4 regions of the Shewanella sp. NKUCC05_KAH genome follow, and region 1 is predicted to be linked to each of the others. Evidence: predicted binding sites of a transcription regulator. Region 1 holds the regulator's gene; each other region holds the start of a gene.
What was found. Region 1 encodes sigma-54, which starts transcription at its own class of promoters, with help from an activator protein. Its sites were predicted from a motif close to GTTGGCACGNNNNTNGNNT; they were not measured.
Positions count from the first base shown of each region.

Region 2: the regulator sigma-54 is predicted to act here: its motif matches at 1,788-1,806, upstream of KO533_RS05400 (TorF family putative porin).
Region 3: the regulator sigma-54 is predicted to act here: its motif matches at 1,717-1,735, upstream of flgB (flagellar basal body rod protein FlgB).
Region 4: the regulator sigma-54 is predicted to act here: its motif matches at 2,077-2,095, upstream of KO533_RS07350 (YggN family protein).

Region 1 covers NZ_JAHKQZ010000030.1:12,416-16,031, forward strand. The annotation lists gene rapZ (RNase adapter RapZ) at 1-300, opposite strand, end outside; gene ptsN (PTS IIA-like nitrogen regulatory protein PtsN) at 297-740, opposite strand; gene hpf (ribosome hibernation promoting factor) at 743-1,030, opposite strand; gene KO533_RS20845 (RNA polymerase factor sigma-54) at 1,059-2,537, opposite strand; gene lptB (LPS export ABC transporter ATP-binding protein) at 2,645-3,376, opposite strand; gene lptA (lipopolysaccharide transport periplasmic protein LptA) at 3,373-3,616, opposite strand, start outside.
Region 2 covers NZ_JAHKQZ010000004.1:107,143-110,758, forward strand. The annotation lists gene rimK (30S ribosomal protein S6--L-glutamate ligase) at 34-939, shown strand; gene KO533_RS05400 (TorF family putative porin) at 998-1,690, opposite strand; gene KO533_RS05405 (HU family DNA-binding protein) at 1,981-2,253, opposite strand; gene KO533_RS05410 (response regulator) at 2,413-3,210, opposite strand; gene KO533_RS05415 (hypothetical protein) at 3,293-3,616, opposite strand, start outside.
Region 3 covers NZ_JAHKQZ010000005.1:152,142-155,757, reverse strand. The annotation lists gene KO533_RS06910 (chemotaxis protein CheV) at 1-683, shown strand, start outside; gene KO533_RS06905 (protein-glutamate O-methyltransferase CheR) at 784-1,623, shown strand; gene flgB (flagellar basal body rod protein FlgB) at 1,767-2,171, shown strand; gene flgC (flagellar basal body rod protein FlgC) at 2,174-2,590, shown strand; gene flgD (flagellar hook assembly protein FlgD) at 2,615-3,385, shown strand; gene flgE (flagellar hook protein FlgE) at 3,468-3,616, shown strand, end outside.
Region 4 covers NZ_JAHKQZ010000005.1:253,795-257,410, forward strand. The annotation lists gene KO533_RS07345 (LysR family transcriptional regulator) at 1-759, opposite strand, end outside; gene KO533_RS07350 (YggN family protein) at 1,199-2,020, opposite strand; gene glsB (glutaminase B) at 2,204-3,118, opposite strand; gene KO533_RS07360 (YggL family protein) at 3,118-3,444, opposite strand; gene trmB (tRNA (guanosine(46)-N7)-methyltransferase TrmB) at 3,493-3,616, opposite strand, start outside.

The sequences.
Region 1 (3,616 bases):
GCGGGTTTCGCTGTAACGCTTGAGCAGAATTTTATCGCTGGAGTTAAGGAAGAAGCTCGTTAACTCAGTATCTGGAGGTAGGCTAGCGAGTTGTTTTACTAAGACCTTATCCTGCTCAGGCATGTTACGCACGTCGACACTGATGGCGACGAGATCGTTACTGCCTTTGAGTTGCTCAAGCAAACTGCCAATCAATGGCAAGGGAAGGTTATCGACACAATAATAGCCGAGATCTTCGAGTACCCTAAGGGCGACAGATTTGCCTGAGCCTGAGCGGCCCGACACTATGACCAGTTTCATCCAGTGATTACCTGATAGAGTTCCGTTTCATCATGCGTCTTGCGTAATTGCTTTAATATTTGCTTGTCGCTCAGCTTTTCGGCCATGCAAGACAAGGTACTTAAGTGCTGCTGACATTGGTCTGCAGGCACCAGTAGTGCAAATAAAATATCAACAGGTTGCTTATCGATAGCATCAAATGCTATCGGCTCTTCACACTTAATGAGTATGGCAATGGGCTGATCTATATCGGCTAGTCGACCATGTGGAATGGCGATGCCGTTACCTATACCTGTGCTCCCCATCTTTTCGCGCGCCACTAGGCTTTCGAATATCTCTTGAGATGAGAGGGTCGGGTACTGGGCAGCGACTAAGTCGCTGATGAGTTCCAGTACCTTTTTCTTGCTGCCCGGAGTGGCGCAGGTAGTGCACTCCGGCCGCAGTATGGTACAAAGTTCCATTATTAGTGTTTTGTTAACTTCTCTTTGTGTTTAATAACCTGACGGTCAAGCTTGTCAATCAGGGCGTCTATAGCGGCATACATGTCAGCATGCTCTGAAGTAGCAAAAACTTCACCACCTATGAGGTTTATTCTCGCTTCGGCAATCTGTTGCATTTTCTCAACATTGAGCACAACGTGCACATTATTGATCTGTTCGAAATGGCGTTCAAGTTTTGAAAACTTTTCTTCTACATATGCACGTAACGATTCGGTAATTTCGATATGGTGCCCACTTAGGTTTATTTGCATAGAAACGTCCTCCGATATCCACTGTAGGTTATAAACTTTTACGCTGATTAGAAGGTGGAATAAGCATAGCCTCTCGGTACTTCGCAATGGTTCTGCGGGCTACGTTGATCCCTTGTTCTGCCAGAAGTTGAGCCATCTTACTATCGCTTAATGGTTTTTTCTGGTTTTCCGCTGCCACCAGTTTCTTTATAAAGGCTCTGATTGCTGTGGATGAGCACTCACCACCATCGTCAGTCCCGACGTGGCTAGAGAAGAAGTATTTTAGTTCAAAAAGTCCCTTAGGGGTATGCATGTATTTTTGAGTTGTGACCCGTGAGATGGTGGACTCATGCATTTCTACCGCTTCAGCAATATCGTTAAGCACCATAGGCTTCATGGCTTCTTCACCATACTCAAAGAAACCTTGCTGATATTGCACTATGCAATTAGCAACTTTAAGCAAAGTGTCGTTACGGCTTTCTAGACTCTTAATAAACCATTTAGCCTCTTGCAGATGGCCGCGAATAAATTGGCTATCGGCTTGGTTTTTTGTGCTGCGTGCCATAGAAGCATAATGTTGATTTACATTGATTTTGGGCATGCAGTCAGGATTAAGCTCAACGACCCAGCGGCCATTTTTCTTCGACACAGACACATCTGGGATAACGTATTCGTCATTATTGGGCGTGATCAACAAACCTGGGCGAGGATTGAGGGTTTGGATGAGTGCTATACCATCCCTTAATTCATCTTCTTTTAATTTAGTCTTACGCATCAACAACCTAAAATCACGGGCGGCGATCAGATCTAAATGATCTTTGATCAGCATACGGGCGTTTTCTAGGTTGGGAGTATCAGCGGCGAAATGCGACAGTTGGATCAGCAGGCATTCACTTAAATCGCGGGCGGCAACGCCTATGGGATCAAAATGCTGAATGCGCTTGAGTACGGCTTCGACTTCGTCAAGCTCAACTTCAGGATTGCCCATGGCTTCGAGAATTTCTTCAGTGCTTTGGGTGAGATAGCCCTGATCGTCGATTGCATCAATAATGGCGGTGGCAATGGCTAAATCGGTTTCAGAAAACGGCGTGAGGTTTTTTTGCCATTCTAAGTGTTCGTACAAACCTTCACTGGTCTCGCCTTGGAAGGGCATATCGTCTTCACGACTGCCGCCGGGGCCTGAGTTTGGGGAGGCGGTAAACACTTCATCCCATGTGGTGTCCATGGGGAGCTCATCGGGCATGGATTCTTTGGTTAGCGACTCTGCCGTGTCTATGGTGGAGCTGTCTTTTTCTGGTGGCAGAGTGCTAGATTCACTGAAATCCGTATCGGATAGCGTTTGGTTTACAGGGGTTTTAGTGGCGTCGAATTGATCCTCTTCCAGCTCGAGAAGGGGATTAGAATCTAATGCTTGCTGGATCTCTTGCTGCAGTTCTAATGACGACAGTTGCAACAGACGTATAGCCTGTTGTAGTTGTGGCGTCATGGTTAACTGTTGACCCAGTTTGAGCTGGAGTGACGCTTTCATGTTACCGCTGATCCCTACGTTATTATTGTTGGATGAGGTCGCTTATTATTATCTTGAGTGAAGCCCAATGGCGGTATAAATTGCCTCCATTGGCTTCGCTCGATTAACTATAGCCTGAATTGTTCACCTAAGTACACAGCCCTAACTTGCTGATTGTCTAAGATCTCTGCTGGAGTTCCTTCGGCAATCAGGTTTCCGTGACTCACAATATAAGCATGTTCACATACATCTAATGTCTCGCGGACATTATGGTCTGTGATCAGTACGCCAAGGCCGCGACTTTTGAGTTGTTCGATAATCTTCTTGATGTCGATAACCGAAATAGGATCGACGCCTGCAAACGGTTCATCGAGCAAAATGAACTTAGGATTAGCGGCTAAAGCTCGCGCAATTTCGACGCGACGACGTTCGCCACCCGACAATGACATGCCTTGGCTGTCACGGATGTGGGTGATATGAAACTCTTCGAGCAGATGTTCTAGTTCTTCTTCTCGTTCTTCGTTTTTAAGTTCTTTACGAGTTTGCAGTACGGCCATGATGTTGTCATGAACAGTTAGCTTACGAAAGATACTGGCTTCCTGCGGTAAGTAACCTATGCCTTTGCGGGCACGCAGATGCATAGGATCTGCGGTTAAATCATCATCGTCGATAAAGATATGTCCCTTATCGCTCTTCACTAGCCCGACAACCATGTAAAAGGTCGTGGTTTTACCTGCACCGTTTGGACCGAGTAGGCCAACGACTTGACCGGTTTTTACCGTCAGACTGACGTCTTTAACCACTTGGCGACTCTTGTAACTTTTCGCCAGATTTTGTGCTCTTAAGGTGATTTGGGTCATTTAGAGTCCTGCTTTTTTACAGGTTTATCCGCTGGAGCATCTGATTTGGCATCATCTTGATAGTTTTCTGGCTGAATAATAGTGATCACGCGATCGTCACCACTGCCAGTACTCTCGGCCATCAATTTCTGTTGAATCATGTTATAGCGGATTAAATTGCCTGTAACTTGGCTACCCGCTTGATCTAATGACGCCATACCTTTCAGAGTTAAGGTGCGGCTTGCCATATCGTAACGAATT
Region 2 (3,616 bases), on a different contig from region 1:
TTATTCACTCATGCTTAAGTTGGTCACTCAGCAATGAAAATAGGTATTTTATCCCAATTCCCCCAGTTGTATTCAACACAACGCTTAGTCGCGGCTTGCCAAAGTCGTGGACATGAAGCGGTCGTGATCAATACGCTGAATTGCTACATGAATATTAATTCTATTAAACCTAGCATTCATTATGAAGGTACTGAATTAGTTGGGTTTGATGCCATCATTCCGCGTATTCATGCTAGCGTGACTTTTTATGGTTGTGCCGTTGTACGTCAGTTTGAAATGATGGGTGTATATGCCGCGAATGATTCAATCTCTATTGCGCGTTCGCGGGACAAATTGCGAGCACTGCAACTACTTTCCCGCAAAGGGATTGGCATGCCAGTGACGGGTTTTGCCAATAAGCCAAATGATATCCCAGATCTCATCAATATGGTTGGCGGCGCTCCGTTAGTGATTAAATTACTCGAAGGCACTCAAGGGATTGGTGTCGTACTCGCTGAAACTAAAACGGCTGCTGAGAGCGTGATTGAAGCATTCTTGGGGCTCAAAGCGAATATCTTAGTGCAGGAATACATTAAAGAATCCAATGGTAGTGATATTCGTTGTTTTGTTGTCGGTGACAAGGTGGTTGCTTCGATGAAGCGTCAAGGTCCCGAGGGCGATTTCCGCTCTAATCTGCATTTAGGGGGTTGTGGTGAGGTGGTAAAAATCACCTCTGTTGAGCGTAAAATGGCTATTGCCGCTGTGAAGGCGATGGGATTGGTTGTCGCGGGAGTAGATATTTTACGTTCTAACCGTGGCCCACTGATCCTTGAGGTTAATTCGGCGCCAGGCATTGAAGGGATTGAGCAAACAACAGGGATTTCAGTGACTGAGCCTATTGTTGAATATATTGAGAAAATGGTTGCGGCCCGTAAAACAAACCGGTCAATTATTGCCTAGTAGGTGATGGTGATAAAACGACGCCACTTTTTAAGGTGGCGTTTTTTATGTTTAGAGCTTATAGATCAAAACTGTAGGAATATCCGAGTACTAGTTTGGCATCATCATCGGTGAGATCGGTATCTGAGACCATAAATGACACTGTGCCTATGCTGGTATCTGCGCTGAGAGTCACGTTATAGTCGGCATAATTATCTTCGCCAAACCAAGATTGGACGACATCACCGTTTGAGTAACCATAGTGCACTGATAAACTGAGCTTTTCAGTGAGAGGAACGGATACCGTCGCGGCAAGATAACTGAGATCTTTATTATCTAAAGGATCGGCGGCCAGATCGTCACCGGCATTGATGACTTGGGAGTAAGCCAGTTCGAGCCATTTCCACGTGACAGCAGCATGGAGCTCACCAAAATCAATACTGCCCGGTGCGTCTGGATAGGCGTAGTAGAGATAGCCAAAGTCGTAGCTGATGTCTTCGGTAATACTGCCGCCATAACCTGCATATAGATCAAGCTCGTAGCTAGTATCATCACCAAAATCCACATTCGATGCCCAAGTTCCCGCATAAAATCCAGAATCGTGGCTGTAGTCAAGGCCACCTTGGATTGCGACTGCATCTTTAGTTTGGGTCGCACCGCGCCATAGGTAATTAGAGGTACCGCCAATGTTGCCTGATACGGCTGCAAAGGCGTTGCCTGCCAGTAACATTCCCGTCGATAAGGCCAAAACGCTGTACAGTGATTTCTTCATGCTCATCCCCTCGATTGACTTATTTATCGATTCACCATTGGCACACTCAAAGTCAGCTGTGTTCATTAGTGCATCTTGGTTTTTTCTAAGGAAGGATTTGCTAATCACATGCCACTATTACAATGCCATGTAAAACAAAGGATTAGAGCTTGCAATGTTAATGAAATGTTTTTATTTGCCAGTTTGTGGGGCAGAGGCGCACTTTTGTTGTGCAAAAAATATTCAGTGCTTCACTGGGATTGGGCAAAAAAAACGCCTCACAATGGAGGCGTTGTATTGAATTTTATAACTTAGTTTACGCTGTCACGTAGGGTTTTACCCGCTTTAAACTTAGGCACTGTCGCTTCAGCAATTTGAATTTCTTTACCAGTTTGTGGGTTACGGCCAGTGCGAGCGGCACGAGTCGCTGTTTCAAAAGAACCGAAACCTACGATGGAGATTTTGTCACCATTTTTCATTGATTCGGTAATAGCTGCTTCAAAAGACTTCAATGCGCGTGCTGCTTCTACTTTCGTTAGATCGGCATTTTCTGCAATTTTGGCGATTAGTTCAGTTTTGTTCATTTTTATTGTCTCTTCTTTCCGTAGATTTATTTGAAATAAGCGTGCCTAACATGCCATAAGGTTTAACACTTGGAAAGCCTTTTGCGTCTAGCGTGCAGCAGGATGTTCAGTAAAGCGCAGAATATTTACTCAGTTCGTGACTTAAGTTTTATTCTGGTTTTATTCTTCTAACAGTTGATAGAGTAATTTTTTAACAAGTTTGGGTTCAAAGGGTTTGTCACATAAGGCATTTACACCCGCTTGGGACACATTGCTGAGGTGGGTATCGTTGGCTTCGGAAGACACCATCAAGATGGGAATGTGCGATTGTTGGCTTTCATTGCGGATAAATTGTGTCAAAGCTAGCCCATCTACACTCGGCATATTGTAATCAGTGATCACTAAGTCGAACATATTGTGTTTCATTAACGCTATGGCTTGCGCGCCATCCTCGGCCTCGGTAATCAGCTTCATCCCTAAGTTACCAATCGTACGTTTAATGACGTTTCTTGCCATACGGCTATCATCGACCACTAATACACGCACATCTTGTACATCGAAATTACTGAGGTCGAGTTCATCGTGGCTGAGTAAATCAATCGTGGCATTCAATGCTGTACCTAAATGGTCGGCACTGAAGGGTTTAGGTAGAATCGCTACTACACCCGATTGGCGGAATATTTCAAGTTGTTCACGGCGGCACTCACTCGAGACCAGCATAAATTGGATATCTTTGCAGTCAGCGTTGGCCCTTAAGTAGCCCAAGAGATCGATGGCAGTGCCATCATCGAAATGCATGGCGCTCGCAATAAGGTCAGGTTTATGGCGAGCAATAATATCTTTAGCCGCTTCTATGTTTTCTGCGGTTTGAATGCTGAGAATGCCTTCTTGTTGTAAGCGCTGAATAATAATTCGACGCTGTGTCTCTGAAGGTTCTACTAAAAGAATGGAAAGTTCGCTGGGCGATAAATGGCTCATAGTCTACTTCAAGTTAAGAGTCGTAAGTATTTTACTGGGTCGCTAAGCTACGCTATTGATAACAGCTTAGCAACAAAGTCCATTACTGAGTTTGGCGGGCCAAATAGTGTCTCGTGACCTTAGAAAATGCGATCCAATACTGCACGAGTAAAATAACAATAATGCTCACTGTGAGTGGCAACATAGGAATGTTGTGGCCAGAAACAACCACTTTTACATCCTCAGGGGTAATGCGATAGGCAATAATTGCTGTAATCCCCAGTGCCGAGAATCCTAAGGTTTGCATGCCAATATAAATTTTCAACACTAAGCTAGACCACGGCGCCCGTATGAGTATGCCAACGAGCACGGGGAGGACACCTAGGGTGAATACATCAAGGGATTGAGTCATCACAGTACGCCAAAG
Region 3 (3,616 bases), on a different contig from region 1:
GGGGAAAACCTTTAGCGAGCACTGAAAACTGTTTCATCATTATTTCTGAATATAACCGTAGTGTTCAAGGCTTCTTGGTCAGTTCTGTTGAGCGGATCATCAACATGAATTGGGAAGCGATTATGCCTCCGCCGCAAGGTGCTGGCCGTTATTCCTATCTGACAGCGGTGACTGAAATTGAAGGTGAATTAGTTGAAATTCTCGATGTGGAAAAAATCTTAGATGAGATTTCACCGGTTAAAACGGCTATCAGTGAAGAAGCCAATGAAAAACTGACCCTCGACAGAACTCAGCATTACCATATTATGGTTATTGATGATTCTGCCGTGGCGCGTAAACAAATTATTCGTTCACTCGAGTCATTGAATTTACAAATTGATACCGCAAAAGATGGTCGCGAAGCATTAGACAAGCTTAAAGAGATCGCCAAAGAGATGGATAATGTGGCCGATGAGATACCCCTCATCATCTCTGATATTGAGATGCCTGAAATGGATGGCTACACCCTGACAGCTGAAATCCGAGATGATCCTAAGCTTAAGCATATTAAAGTGGTACTGCATACTTCGTTAAGTGGTGTATTCAATCAGGCAATGGTTCAAAAAGTGGGGGCCAATGACTTTATCGCTAAGTTTAATCCTGACGAACTGGCCGCTGCTGTGAATAAGCATTTAAGTTTGTAATTGCTGTAGGTTAGTACCTAGATACGCTTTACGCTATAATCTCGACTTTATAACATGATGGTTTCGCACTGATTTTGGTGCTTGCTATAGGATTTAGGATGTGAATGTGCCAAATAAATCACTCGCTGAGGCTGAATATAATCAATTTAGGTTGTTCTTAGAGCAACACAGCGGCATCGTACTGGGTGAAAATAAGCAATATCTTGTGCGCAGTCGTCTTGCTCCTTTGATGGGCAAATATAACCTGCCATCCTTATCTGATGTGGTTAAGCATTCGATGAAGCCTACTGAGCGTGCGCTCAGAGCTGAAGTGATCGATGCTATGACGACCAATGAAACCCTTTGGTTCCGTGATCGTTATCCATTTGAGTTGTTGAATAATGTCCTACTACCTGAATACAGTCGTCTGGGGCGTCCGCTCAAAATTTGGTCTGCGGCTTGCTCGTCAGGCCAAGAGCCGTACTCATTGGCTATGACTATTCTTGAGTATCAACAGAAGAAGCCTGGTGCCTTGGCTGGTAGTGCTTCGATTCAAGCAACGGATCTATCTCCTTCCATGTTAGAACGCTGCAAAAATGCCGAGTACGATAGTTTGGCATTAGCGCGTGGTTTATCTGAAGAACGTAAGCGTCAGTTTTTTGATGCATTACCTTCAGGCAATATGAAGTTAAAGGATAATGTGAAGCGGTTGGTGAACTTTAGAGCGCATAATTTGCTTGAGAGTTATAGTCTGCTTGGCAAGTTCGACATTATCTTTTGCCGCAATGTGCTGATTTATTTTGCACCAGAGGCAAAGGCAAAAATTTTGCGGCAATTCGCTGCCGCTCTCAATCCCAAAGGGATTTTATTTCTCGGTGCATCAGAATCTATCGCTGGTTTAACGGACGAGTTTGATATGGTTCGTTGTAACCCTGGCATTTATTACCAGAAAAAGACTTAACTCAGCCGCTCTAAAGAAAATTACCGACAATTGTCGGTAATTTTTTACCCATCACTTGCTCATCCTTATTGTTATTCTCAAAATTTTCCTGATGTTGGCACATGAATTGCTTTATTTTCGTGAGAACACGAGGAGGCAATTTTATGGCGATCAATTTTGATAATGCACTGGGTGTGCATCAATACACTCTCGGTATTAGAGCGCAGCGGGCTGAAGTCATTTCAAGCAATATCGCTAACGCAGATACGCCACATTACAAAGCCCGCGATGTTGATTTTTCTGCGGCAATGCAAGCCGCTCGAGGCCAACAGCAGCAGCGAAATAGTCTTGAAATGCAAGAGCCAGATAAGCATTTTGGGCTTGCGGAGTTGACTGGGCAATTTGTTAAGTTCCGTGTGCCAAATCAACCCGATACCGGTGATGGTAATACTGTTGATATCCAACAGGAACAATCGGCATTCATGCAAAATGCACTTGAATATCAAATGTCGCTAGGTTTTTTAGACAGTAAGTTTAGTGGCATGAAGAAAGCGTTGAGAGGGGATTAATCATGAGTTTATTTAGCATATTTGATGTTGCTGGCTCGGGAATGTCTGCTCAATCGGTCAGGCTAAACACCACCGCGAGCAACATAGCCAACGCGGATTCCGTCTCGAGTAGTGTAGATAAGACCTATCGTTCCCGTCATCCCATTTTTGAAGCCGAAATGGCTAAAGCCCAAAGTCAGCAACAAGCTTCTCAAGGCGTTGCAGTAAAAGGCATTGTAGAAAGTGATAAACCACTACTGAAAGAATACTCGCCCGATCATCCTATGGCGGATGCGGACGGCTTTATTTATAAACCGAATGTTAATGTCATGGAAGAAATGGCAGATATGATTTCTGCTTCGCGCTCATATCAAATGAATGTTCAAGTCGCTGAAGCAGCTAAGTCTATGCTGCAACAAACACTTGGGATGGGTAAATAACATGTGTTACTTAGGAGGTAAGCTGTGAGCCTCATTAATCAAATTAACCAAGCGTCGGCGCAGACGGCTCAAAATAAGAGTCAGCCAAATGCCGTTACGACGAATTCATCAACCAGCTCAACGGGTAATCCGTTTCTTGATGGCATACGTTTGCCAAAAGAGTCAATAGTACCGGAAGCAAAAAGCCAGCAGTTAACTCAAGATGACTTTTTCTCGTTATTAAGCCAACAGTTATCGATGCAAGATCCCTTTAAGCCCGTCGACAACGACCAAATGATTGCGCAGATGGCATCATTCTCGACGGTTGATGGTATTACTAAGTTGAATAAGGAAATCGTTAATTTAAACGGTGTTATGACATCAAGCCAAGCATTACAGGCATCAGGACTTGTTGGTCGCAAGGTGTTGATCCCAACTGATACAGGTAACATTTCAGCTGAAAGCCCAACAATAAAAGGTGTGATTAGCACGCCAGCTAAAATTCCTGAAGTTACTGTACGTGTTGAGGATGAGAAAGGCCAAGTTGTGACCACCTTTAAAGTTGATGGCAGTAAGGGGGGCAATGTCGATGTTAACTGGGATGGCCTCGATAAAGACGGAAACCCTGTAACCGCAGGTAACTATACGATCAAGGCGAGTGGTTTAGTGGATGGGAAATCCCAAGAATTGCCAGTCTCGACCTATGCTCATGTGACCAGCGTTTCTCTCGGTACGGCCAGTACTGGCGCGATTCTTAACTTGAGAGGCGGTATGGGCATCAAGTTAACCGATGTGTTAGCTGTGTCTGAAACCTAAGTTTGCCTAAAAGAATTTTTGCAGTATCCGAATTGGGCGTAAGTCGCTCATAAATGAATTGAGTCAAGTGTAGAGGTGAATTATGTCGTTTAACATTGCATTGAGTGGCATTTCTGCCGCGCAGAAAGATTTAAACACTACGGCGAATAACATTGCTAATGCGAACACCATTGGCTTTAAAGAGTCCCGTGCTGAATTTGCGGATGTTTACGCTAATTCTATTTTTTCAAA
Region 4 (3,616 bases), on a different contig from region 1:
CCCCTTGGCAATCTCATCTTCCATCAGATAACTCGCAAGATACACAACCCCAAGACCACTGATTGCAGCAGATTTTAATGCAGGCGCATTATCCACCCTGAAATTACCCGATACGCCAATTTCACAGTAGTCATCACCCTTCTTAAATTGCCACATGCTGTGCTCGTGCCACTCTCCTTGATAGACCAAACAGTTGTGGTCAACTAGCTGCTCAGGTCGAGTTGGCTCGCCATGTTGAGCAATATAGCCAGGCGAAGCAACTAACAGGAATTGGCACTTCATCAGCGGTCTAGCAACCATGCCAAGCGGTAATTGCTCAGACATAGTTAACAGTAAGTCTAAGCCTTCGCTCACGACATCCACTTTATGGTCCAGTAAGCTCACTTGTAGCTCAAGCTCAGGATGTTTTGCCATAAAAGATGGCAACGCAGGAATGATATGCATCACCCCAAAGGATTGGGAAATACCCACCTTGAGCACGCCGCGGGTCGCATCATTTAAGTTATGCACGCTGGCTATCGCTTGTTCAGCGTCACGCAGCAGTTCTTCACCTTGCAGATACAGCAAATGCCCTGCTTCAGTCAGACTTAAGCTGCGGGTGGTACGTTGAATTAATTGAACACCAAGTCTATGTTCAAGATCGGCGACTTGTGTACTGACCTTAGACTTAGAGATCCCAAGCCTTCTTGCGGCGGCACTAAAACTACCTGCTCTGGCCACATGAGTAAAAATCGCAATAGGTTCTAACAGTTCTAACATGGAAGTCGCCTTAAGCTGTTTACGACAATGATATTAACTTTCGGTGAGCAGCTATGGTTAGCGTAATCATCGCTTAAAAATAACCATAGCATTGATATCTCGCATCAAAATGATATAACGCAGAGATTTAGACCGAAAAAGTCCACTAAAGTAGGGGGTTATATCTGACTGATATGCCAGCTTTTAATTATATTTTAAGAGTATACCAAATATTCGTCTCTAGACTGTAACATTCCGAACTAAATCGCTGCAAGCCTAGCCTATAAGCCACATCAACTTAGCCATAACGGTTGTCACCACGATTAAACCGTAGCCAATAAAAAAGCCCCTAGTCGATAAATTGACTAGGGACGTAGCATTCAAGTTTGACTCATGCACAAGGAGATAGAAGTTATTGCAGTTAAAACTAAGGGCGATTCGCAAGAACTATTTACAAGAACTATTCACGCAGTTCCTTGGTTGAGTTTTGTGTCAACACATAAGGTGCTAGTTCTGGCACTTCTTGGCGCAATTGATTTTCAAGCACTAACAAATTTTCAAATCGGTCGCACAAACGGTCAGCCTTAGCTTCTAATCCCTTAGATTGGCTCTCAACTTGTTGCTCAATATCTTGGCCTAAATTGTCCATTTTTTTGGAGAAGGTATCCATCTTGGCTTCAAAATTCTCACCGCCACCAGACATGATTTGGCCACCTAAGTTCATCATAATTGCGCCAATTGAATTCTGGACAATTTGTTCCATTTCCTGCTCGAATTCATCGTTAAATGTACTTTGCATCGAGTCTTCAGTCGCCCCTAAATAGAAGCTATCACCATTCTTATAAGCCACTGAATCAACCCGTTTTTGAACGCCAGCCATCATTTCATCAAATTTTGCACCAGCGGCATCACCCATTAAAGGTGTTAAGGCCATACCAACCGCTTTGGAAGCAAGAGATACTGCCTCATTCACCAGTTCAATCACTTCTGGCACTTGAGTCGAAACTTCATCGGCATATTGAGTAACCAATTTTTTCTGCTTGTCGGTTAAGTTAACTTGCTTACCTTCCACAAATAACTTGTCAACTTCGATACGATACTTTTCTGTGCCCTTCTCGCTCATGACTAATTTTTTAGGCTCAACCATAACGTCATAATTTAAGGCGACTTCACAGCGTTCATCTATTTTTGGCTCTGTTTGTGCTTGCGCCAGCTGTACGCTAGATGTTCCTAAAATCACGCCAGATAATGCAAATCCAGTTAATAACTTATTTAATTTCATTTTTGTTCGTCCTTTAATCTGAATAATTCGATAAACCTAAACTACTGAATAGCTTATAGCAGGAGATGTGCCAACTTTATAACAATATGATTATGTTGGATTTTGAAATTTAGCACTAAAAGGTCATTAGCGAAATTCGCTAACATTTAGTCTGATAGTGCTAATAAAAAACGAGAGATAAGACTAGAAAATAGAACGACCGAGACGCTGACTGAGATGCTCAAGCATCGCAGTGCCCGCAAGTGAGTTGCCATTATTATCGAGTTCTGGCGACCATACACAAATCGACAGTTCTCCAGGGATCACGGCAATAATACCGCCGCCGACGCCACTTTTACCTGGCATACCAACACGATAAGCAAACTCACCAGCACCATCATATAAGCCCGAGGTTGCCAACAGAGCGTTAAGTTGCCGAGTTTGCACTTGAGAAATAAGCTCAGTCCCTGTGATACTTTTGCCGCGATTAGCCAAATACAACATGGCCTTAGACAAGTCAGCACAATTCATCTTCAAGGCGCAATAATGAAAATAGGTGCGTAACACAGTATCAACATCACCTTGAAAATTACCAAATGACTTCATCAAATAAGCGATAGCCGCATTGCGCGCACTATGCTGATATTCTGAATCTGCTACTTGTTTATCGAAACACACTTTATCGTTTTGGCTTAGTTGCCTGACTAACTCAAGCATTCTGTGTTTAGGTGCGCCTAAACGACTCTGCAATAAGTCAGCAATCACTAACGCGCCAGCATTGATAAATGGGTTGCGCGGCTTGCCACGTTCTAACTCGACTTGTACTAAAGAGTTGAATGAATGACCCGAAGGTTCTTTGCCAACACGGCTCCAGATTTCGGCTTCTTCATATAAAGTTAACGCTAAGGTTAAGCTGAAAACTTTGGAGATACTTTGAATCGAAAACGGCTCAAGGTAATCGCCCGCACCTAAAGTTTCACCGTCAACAGTCGTGACGGCAATGCCTAATTTGCCAGCATCAACGCTGGCCAGTGCGGGGATATAATTTGCAACCTTTCCTTGGCCGAGCAAGGGTCGAACTTTCTCGACCACTTCCTCAAGTAATGCCAACTCGGGCATTAACCCCACCAAATGTCGTACAGTTCGCTAACTTCAACCTGAGACACTTTTTGGGTCGCCCAGAATGCCTTAACTGCAGCAATATCTTCTTCGGTACATTTCCCAATCGTTTGAGTGGCGATAATGCCTTCCCATTCGATGTGGCCGCCGCCATGGAAACCTAATTTACGGGTTTCGATCACTTCATCGATGAATTTATCTACAGTTGCATCGATATCGGCTTCAGATACTGATGCATCAAAAGTCCAAGCCATATCGAAACCTAACTCTTGGAATTCATCAACGCGCATTTTCTTACGTAAACGACGGCTACGATTAGTTGCCATAGTGATTTTCCCTTTTGTGTTTAAAATTAGCTAAAATTGAGTTCGTGATTAAGCGATACGCTCAAACATCAGATCCCATACACCGTGACCCAGTCTATGGCCGCGGGCTTCAAACTTTGTCAATGGACGATGATCAGGACGCGGCACAACACTGCCATCGGCCGACTGGTTT